One region of the Limnohabitans sp. MORI2 genome, then DNA from elsewhere that is predicted to be linked to it. Evidence: predicted binding sites of a transcription regulator. Region 1 holds the regulator's gene; the other holds the start of a gene.
What was found. The regulator HrcA, encoded in region 1, represses chaperone genes, less so after heat shock. The targets are predictions, from matches to a motif close to TTAGCACTCNNNNNNNNNGAGTGCTAA.
Positions count from the first base shown of each region.

Region 2: the regulator HrcA is predicted to act here: its motif matches at 2,373-2,399, upstream of groES (co-chaperone GroES).

Region 1 covers NZ_AP027058.1:662,011-666,436, forward strand. Annotated here, with positions in the region: gene recN (DNA repair protein RecN) at 1-784, opposite strand, end outside; gene QMG27_RS03330 (NAD kinase) at 781-1,674, opposite strand; gene hrcA (heat-inducible transcriptional repressor HrcA) at 1,713-2,714, shown strand; gene QMG27_RS03340 (DMT family transporter) at 2,720-3,661, opposite strand; gene QMG27_RS03345 (hypothetical protein) at 3,705-4,274, opposite strand; gene QMG27_RS03350 (kelch motif-containing protein) at 4,337-4,426, opposite strand, start outside.
Region 2 covers NZ_AP027058.1:297,797-302,222, reverse strand. Annotated here, with positions in the region: gene QMG27_RS01545 (5-formyltetrahydrofolate cyclo-ligase) at 1-204, opposite strand, end outside; gene QMG27_RS01540 (lytic transglycosylase domain-containing protein) at 335-2,257, shown strand; gene groES (co-chaperone GroES) at 2,482-2,769, shown strand; gene groL (chaperonin GroEL) at 2,803-4,426, shown strand, end outside.

The DNA.
Region 1 (4,426 bases):
ACTCAGGCTCCACATCGGTTTGGTCTTGCAACGTGTCTTGGGCTTTGGCCAGCATGCGCAGCGCACCGCTGTCGTCGTCTTCCAGCGCTTGAATGGCGGCATGTGCGGCATCCATCAGGGCTTGCGCGTTTGACAGGCGCGTGTGTTGGCTGTTGAGCTCATCCCACTCGTCTTCGGCGGGATTGAGTTTGTCAACCTCCGTGATCTGCCATAACAAACGCTCACGCTCTTCTTGTAATGTGGCTTGGGCGGTGCGTGCCTCGTGTAAGGCTTGGGTGGCTTGACGCCAGTGTGTCCAGGTTTGCGTGAGGCCTTGCAGGTTCACGCCCGCATAGGCGTCGAGCAAACCACGGACCGCTTCGGGTCGGGTCAGGCTTTGCCATGCGTGCTGACCATGAATATCCAAAACCATATCGCCCAAGGCGCGTAGCTGGGTGGCGGTCGCAGGGCTGCCATTGATCCATGCGCGGCTTTTGCCTTGTGCGTCAATCGTGCGCTTGAGCAGCAGCTGGCCGTCGCTGGCAATGTCGGCAAAGCCTTCGTCATCCAGCCACTTCACGATCTCTGGCGTGGTGTCGAACTCGGCACAAATTTCGGCGCGGGCTGCGCCTTCGCGCACCACGCTGGTTTCAGCGCGTGCACCCAGCACCAATTGCAGGGCGTCTATCAATATCGATTTGCCAGCACCGGTCTCGCCGGTGAGCGCAGAAAAGCCGCTCGACAAGTCGAGGTCCAGTTCACGCACGATCACAAAATCGCGCAAAACGATGTGCTGCAAACTCATGCCACGCCCTCGTTCCAGTGCAGTTTTTGACGCAAGGTGTCGTAATAGCTCCAGCCACGGGGGTGCAAGAAAGTGGCGTGGTAGTTGGATCGCTTCACAGTGATGCGGTCACCAATCAAGAGCGACGCGAGCGACTGCATGTCAAAGTTGGCGCTGGCATCGCGGCCCGCCACCAGATCAATGGTTACTTCGCCCGTGTCGGCCAGCACGATGGGGCGGTTTGACAGGGTGTGCGGCGCAATCGGGGCCAGCACCCACGCAGGCAAAGAAGTGTGCAGCAATGGCCCGCCCACAGACAGTGAATAAGCGGTGGAGCCCGTGGGGGTGGCGATGATCAAACCGTCGGCGCGCTGGTTCGCCACAAAGCGGCCGTCCACCGCCACGCGCACTTCCAGCATGCCGCTGGTCGCACCACGGTTGACCACCACGTCGTTCAAGGCCAGTGCGTTGAACACGCAATGCCCATCGCGCCAGACCTTGGCGCGCATCAGGGCGCGACGGTCTTCTTCATAACCGCCTCGCAGCATGGCCGAGAGCGTGTTTTGAACTTCATTGAGGGGGATGTCGGTGATGAAACCCAATCTACCTTGGTTGATGCCAATCAGTGGGACGTTGTGTGGCGCCAGCTGCCTTGCATAACCGAGCATGGTGCCGTCGCCGCCGAGCACAATGGCCAAGTCACACGATTGGCCAATTTCTTCAATGCTCATCACGGTGTAGCCACTCAAGCCTGCGCCTGAGGCTGTGGCGTGTTCAACCACGACATCACAGCCTAGGGTGTGCAAGAACTGCGCAATGCCCTCAAGCGTTTGACGGGAAGAGGCGTTGGAAATCCCGACCGATTGGTGGTATTTCCCGAGCAATGCAATGTGCCGAAATTTCGATTTCATGGGTAAATTACATCATTAAAATTCGCCAAAGATTCAACATGCTAGACGATCGCGCCAAGTTATTGCTCAAAGCGCTGGTAGAGCGCTACATTGCCGACGGGCAACCCGTCGGCTCGCGCACGTTGTCGCGTGCCAATGGCATTGAACTCTCGCCCGCCACCATCCGCAATGTGATGTCTGATTTGGAGGAGTTGGGCCTGATTGCCAGCCCGCACACCTCGGCGGGCCGCATTCCCACTGCCTTGGGCTATCGCTTGTTTGTCGACACCATGTTGACGGCAGAGCGCAGCCAACTCCAGACCCCCACTTTGGCCCCAGATCAACCGCACAAGGTGATTGCCAATGCGGCACACCTCTTGTCGGATTTATCCCAGTTTGTGGGTGTGGTTATTGCGCCTCGTCGCAGCTCGGTGTTTCGCCATATCGAGTTTTTGCGCTTGTCGGACCGCCGCTTGTTGGTGATCATCGTCTCGCCTGAAGGCGACGTGCAAAACCGCGTGCTGTTCACCGAGACCGACTACACCGCATCACAGTTGGTGGAAGCTTCCAACTACCTTAACCAACATTTCGCAGGCATGGCGATTGAGCAAGTGCGCGAAAAGCTTTTGGCAGAAGTCGAGTCATTGCGCGGTGAAATTGCCACCCTCATGCAAGCGGCGGTACAGGTGAGCACCGAGGCTCTCACCCAAGCGCAAGACGATGTGATCATCAGTGGTGAACGCAACTTGTTGTCGGTGAGCGATTTCTCCAGCGATATGGGTAACTTGCGCCGTGCCTTTGATTTGTTTGAACAAAAAGCGCAGTTGGTGCGTTTGCTAGATAGTTCAGCGCAGGCCGAAGGCGTGCGTATCTACATCGGTGGCGAAAGCAAAATTGTGCCTATGGAAGAGCTGTCAGTGGTGAGTGCGCCGTATGAAGTAGACGGGCATGTCGTGGGCACGCTCGGTGTGATTGGTCCCACGCGCATGGCTTACGACCGCATGATTCAAATCGTGGACATCACGTCCAAGCTTGTGAGCAACGCCCTGAGCCACAAGTAAGTGCATCAAGGTTTTGGCAAGCGCACGCCAAACAAAATGCCGCAGGTCACCAAGGCCAGGCCCGCCAGCAAATTCAAGCCCATGGGCTCATTCAAAAACACCACTGCACCCAGCGCAGAAAGACCAGGCACGAGGGCCGTGATCATGGTTGATCGCACAGGGCCGAAGTGGCGAATCATCACATTGAACGTGATGCCTGAAATCACCACCGAACCGACGCCTTGATAGATGGCTTGAAACACCATTTCGCCGACGGGTGCAATCGACAAATGACTAGGCACCCAACCCATGTAGGCTGCCAATGCATAGGCCGGAATGAAGGTGGTGCAAGAAAAGGCCGTGATCGCGATGGTGGCACGCACAGGGTCTAGCGCATGGCGACGCACCAGCACGGTGTAGCAAGCCCAGCAAAACGCGGCACTCATGAAGAGCAAGTCGCCTTTCCAGATGTCACCGCCATCAAAAGCCCTGAGCAAACTGGCACCGCCCACGCACAAGTCGCCCAAGACAATACAGGCCAAGCCGATAGCACGAGCGCGTGTGATGTGATCGTGCAGAACGACCATGGCCAAGAGCGATGTCCACAACGGTAAGCTGCCAGGCATCAGCACAGAGGCGTGCGCTGCAGGTGCAAAGAAAAAGCCAGAGTACGCCAGCATGGCGTAGAGCATGCTGCCAAACAAACCACCCAAAGCTGTGATGCGCCAAGGCAGTGGCGACAAACCCATGAAAGAGCCTGCACGTTCGCCCGATTGACGCTGCGCGCACATCAACCACCAACTCCACGGCAGCAACACGCAGCCCGCGCCGATGATGCGCAAAAAACCAATGTCGAGGGGAAGGAGTGTGTGCGCTGCCGATGCTCTGGCCACCACGATGAAGGATGACCAAATCAACACCGTGAGCACAGCGCAGGTGAGCCCGAGGGCTCTGGGAGAGAGTTTCATACGAGGGATGATAAATCCCTCGCAGAATCAAAGTTGTAGACGTTTAGAAATTGAAGCCGACGTAAAGCGCCGCTGCGCCTTGTTTGAACTTGACGCCTTCCAAGCCAGAGTTGCCATCGGCTTTGCGCTGTGTCCATTCGGCTTGGATGAAGTTTTGGCCGTAAACATAATGCTTCAAACCTACGCCATAGCTCATGCCGCTCAAATTACGAGTGGGGTTGCCGCCCGCTTCGTATCGGCTGGCGTATGTGCCAACTTTGCCGTAGAGCAAAGAGTTGCTGATGAGCAAGATGCCTGGCTCAATGCTCACTTCGGTTGGGCCGCTGACGGCCAAGTATTCTTGTGCGCTCAGTTTTGAGTTCTTCATGTCAAACGTCGCGCTCACGCCCAACTTGGCAGGGTAGGCCAGTGCAAATGTGTAGTTGACCTTGGCAACGCCCAAGCTGGTATTGCCTTTGGTGGTTGTAGAGGCCGACGTGGCTTCGGTTGAGTTTTGCGCAACACCCATGCTGAGGTTCATGCCCTCAAAGTACGCATAGCTTGGTTTGGCGGGTTGAGCAAAGCTTGCATGCACAGTTGTCAGCAAAGCAGCCAATGTGAGGAGTTTTTTCATAGGGCACCGTTCGTTAAAGAGTGTTGTTAAGCCATGTATCGGTTTGTATTTCACAAACTTGATCAGGGCGGAGACCATAGCTCAGCTTTTTTATCAGCAGTGCCAGCGTTGGTGAAATAGTTACCAATGATCAATACCGCACTACTGGTGAG
Region 2 (4,426 bases), 360 kb from region 1:
CAACTCACCGTCTTCTTTCCAGCGGTGCAGCACGGGCAGTGGGTCAAACTCGCCCTTGATGGGCCAGTACGCACCAATCACCGTGTCGGGTCGGTTGAACAACCAAATGCGCATCACGCGCTGCAACATGTCGGCCCTCTCCAGCCTATCGGGCAAGTTCAAACGCTCTTCAATGAGCTGCTGGCGCAAGGTTTTTTTGTCCACAGATAATCAAGCCATGAAATTTCGAGTCATTGTGTCACTGTTTGCCGGCGTTTTCTTTGCGTTTGGTGCTGTTCAACCTGTTGTGGCTGCGCCCACCAACAACGCCCAAGCAGATGCCGTCATCACCGACATGGCCCAAGCCTACAAGCGCGGCGACCGCAAACGCCTGAGCGCCCTGCTGCCACAAGCCAAAGGCCACATCCTCGAACCATGGGCGGCCTATTGGGAACTCAAAGCCCGCCTAGACGAAGCCTCGCACAGCGAAGTACGCGCCTTCTTTAACCGCTACCCCGCCACTTACCAAGAAGACCGCTTGCGCAACGACTGGCTGTTGCTCTTGGGCCAACGCCGTGACTGGACCACGCTCAGCGACGAACACCAACACTACCGCATGCGCGATGACCGCGAACTGCGCTGCTACTTTTTAACGGTGGAGCTGCTAGAAAAAGGCCAGCACGCCAGCCCATCCATTGCCGAGGAAGTACGCAAAAACTGGATGGCCATGAAAGAAGCCGATGATGGCTGCACCTTGGCCGCCGACCGCCTGTACTTCAGCAAACAATTCACCGCCCTCGACATTTGGCGCAAAGCCCGTTTGATGGTGGAACACAACCGCCCACGCACCGCGCGCAACGCCGTGCAAATTGTGGCCCCCGATGCGGCCAATGGGGTGCCAGACGCCATCAACAATGCCGAGAAGTTTTTGGCCAAACACATTGCCGCGCCTCAAAAAGTGCGTCAAGAGTTGGTGGTCATGGCCCTCATCAAAGTGGCCACCACCGACCCCGACAAGGCCGACAAGCTGATGCGCAACAAGTGGCAGCCTTACCTTACCGCCGAAGAACGCCACTGGATGTGGGGCGTGATTGGCCGTCAATCGGCCATGCGTTTGGATGACGATGCCCTCGCCCACTTTGCCCGTGTCGCCCACGACAAAGACTTGAACGACGACATGCTGGGCTGGAAAGTACGCGCTGCCTTGCGCGCTGGCAACACACCGAAATGGCCTGTGGTGGAAAGCGCCATCACAGCCATGAGCGCTGAGGCTCGTAAAGACCCGACTTGGATTTACTGGCACGCACGCGCCTTGTTGGCTCGCAAAAAAGTGACTCCGCAAATTCAACAAGAGGCCAACGCCATGCTCGAAGGCATCGCAGGCGTGCGCGGGTTTTACGAACAACTCGCCCTCGAAGAACTGGGCCGCAAAGTCGTCGCCCCTGCTCGACCACCTGCACCCACAGCAGAAGAGATGGAAGTGGCACGTCGCAACCCATCGCTACAACGTGCGCTGTATGCCATCAGCATCGGCTTGCGCTCTGAGGGCGTGCGCGAATGGAACTACGCCACTAATTTGGTGGATGCCCAAGGCAAAGCCGGCATGATGAGCGACCGTGAGCTGCTGGCCGCCGCGCAACTCGCCTGCGACAGCCAAGTGTGGGACCGCTGCATCAACACCAGCGAGCGCACGCGCGTGGCCATCGACTTTGAGCAACGCTTCCCCATGCCGCACAAAGAGGCGGTCATTGCCCGCAGCAAAACCATCAACCTTGACCCCGCTTATGTGTACGGCCTGATTCGCCAAGAAAGCCGCTTTGTCACTGACGCACGCTCACACGTGGGCGCATCCGGCCTCATGCAAGTCATGCCCGCCACGGCCAAGTGGACCGCACGCAAAATTGGCTTGACGGGTTTTACACCTGACCAGATCAGCGACCGCGACACCAACATCGCCATCGGTACGGGCTATTTGAAGCTGGTGCTCGACAGCTTTGAAGGCTCCATGCCCCTGGCTGCCGGCGCGTACAACGCAGGCCCCAGCCGCTCGCGCCGCTGGCGTGCGCCCAACGATGGCGACGGCCCTGTGCTGGAAGGCGCCATCTGGGCCGAGAACGTGCCGTTCAACGAAACGCGCGACTACGTGAAAAAGGTCTTGTCCAACACCACCAACTACGCCGCACTCATCACGGGGCAGCCGCAGTCGCTCAAAGCCAAGCTGGGCATGGTTGGACCACGCTCGGCCACTGCGCCGGCTGAAAACTTGGATCTACCTTGAGTGCTCATCACTACAAATTAGCACTCACTCACCTTAAACACGAAGCACCGCCTAGTCGGTGCTTTTTTCATGTTTTTAAACTTTCCCTCTTGAATTGGCATCAGATGGCCTAAAATTAGCACTCAATGACGGCGAGTGCTAACACCACCCCGTCAGTGGCTTTATCAGCGTCCAGCTAGCTTGGGCGCTCTGCTTTCAACCCTTAGTTCCTATTTGGAGATGCAATGAAACTTCGTCCTCTCGGCGACCGCGTGATCGTTAAACGTATCGAAAGCGAAACCAAAACCGCCTCTGGCATCGTGATTCCTGACTCAGCCGCTGAAAAGCCTGATCAAGGTGAAGTTGTGGCTGTCGGCCCAGGCAAGACCAATGACAAAGGCGAGACCAAAGCTTTGACAGTGAAAGTCGGCGACCGCGTGTTGTTCGGCAAATACAGCGGCCAAACCGTCAAGGTCAATGGCGACGAACTGTTGGTCATGAAAGAAGAAGACCTGTTCGCCGTCGTCGAATAAGTTCACTGATTTAGAAATTTAAGGAAATACAAAATGGCAGCAAAAGACGTAGTTTTCGGCGGCGAAGCCCGCGCACGTATGGTCGAAGGCGTGAACATCCTCGCCAACGCCGTGAAAGTGACTTTGGGCCCCAAAGGCCGTAACGTGGTGCTCGAGCGCTCTTTCGGCGCCCCCACCGTGACCAAGGACGGTGTGTCCGTGGCCAAAGAAATCGAACTCAAAGACAAGCTCATGAACATGGGCGCACAGATGGTGAAAGAAGTTGCTTCTAAAACTTCTGACAACGCTGGCGACGGCACCACCACTGCGACCGTGTTGGCCCAAGCCATCGTGCGCGAAGGCATGAAGTACGTGGTTGCCGGCGGCAACCCGATGGACTTGAAGCGCGGCATCGACAAGGCCGTGGCCGCGTTGATCGAAGAGCTGAAGAAAGTCTCTAAGACCACCACCACTTCTAAAGAAATCGCCCAAGTCGGTTCGATCTCTGCCAACAGCGACCACAGCATCGGCGAAATCATCGCCAACGCCATGGACAAAGTGGGCAAAGAAGGCGTCATCACTGTGGAAGACGGCAAGTCATTGCAAAACGAACTCGACGTGGTCGAGGGCATGCAATTTGACCGCGGCTACCTGAGCCCCTACTTCATCAACAACCCCGAGAAGCAAGCTGCTTTGCTGGACAACCCCTTCGTGTTGTTGTTCGACAAGAAGATCAGCAACATCCGCGACTTGTTGCCCACTTTGGAAGCCGTTGCAAAAGCTGGCCGTCCATTGCTCATCATCGCTGAAGACGTCGACGGCGAAGCCTTGGCAACTTTGGTGGTCAACACCATCCGTGGCATCTTGAAGGTTGTGGCTGTCAAGGCTCCAGGCTTTGGCGATCGTCGCAAGGCCATGTTGGAAGACATCGCCATCTTGACTGGCGGCAAAGTGATCGCCGAAGAAGTTGGCTTGACCCTCGAAAAAGTGACTTTGGCAGACCTCGGTCAAGCCAAGCGCATCGAAGTGGGCAAAGAAAACACCATCATCATCGACGGCGCTGGTGCAGCTGCTGACATCGAAGCTCGCGTGAAGCAAATCCGCGTGCAAATCGAAGAGGCAACTTCTGACTACGACCGCGAAAAGCTGCAAGAGCGCGTGGCCAAGTTGGCTGGCGGTGTTGCCGTGATCAAGGTGGGCGCTGCCACCGAAGTCGAAATGAAAGAGAAGAAAGCCCGCGTCGAAGACGCCCTGCACGCCACCCGCGCTGCAGTGGAAGAAGGCATCGTGGCTGGCGGCGGCGTGGCTTTGCTGCGTGCACGTCAAGCTGTGGGCGCCTTGAAGGGTGACAACGAAGACCAAAACCACGGCATCGCCTTGGTGTTCAAAGCCATCGAAGCGCCTCTGCGCGAGATCGTTTACAACGCCGGCGGCGAAGCCAGCGTGGTGGTGAACAATGTGTTGGCCGGCAAGGGCAACTACGGCTTCAACGCATCCAACGACACCTACGGCGACATGATCGAAATGGGTATCTTGGACCCAACGAAAGTGACACGCACTGCTTTGCAAAACGCAGCGTCTGTGGCGTCTCTGATGTTGACCACCGAGTGCATGGTGTCAGAAGCTCCGAAAGAAGAGTCTGCTGGCGGCATGCCCGACATGGGTGGTATGGGCGGCA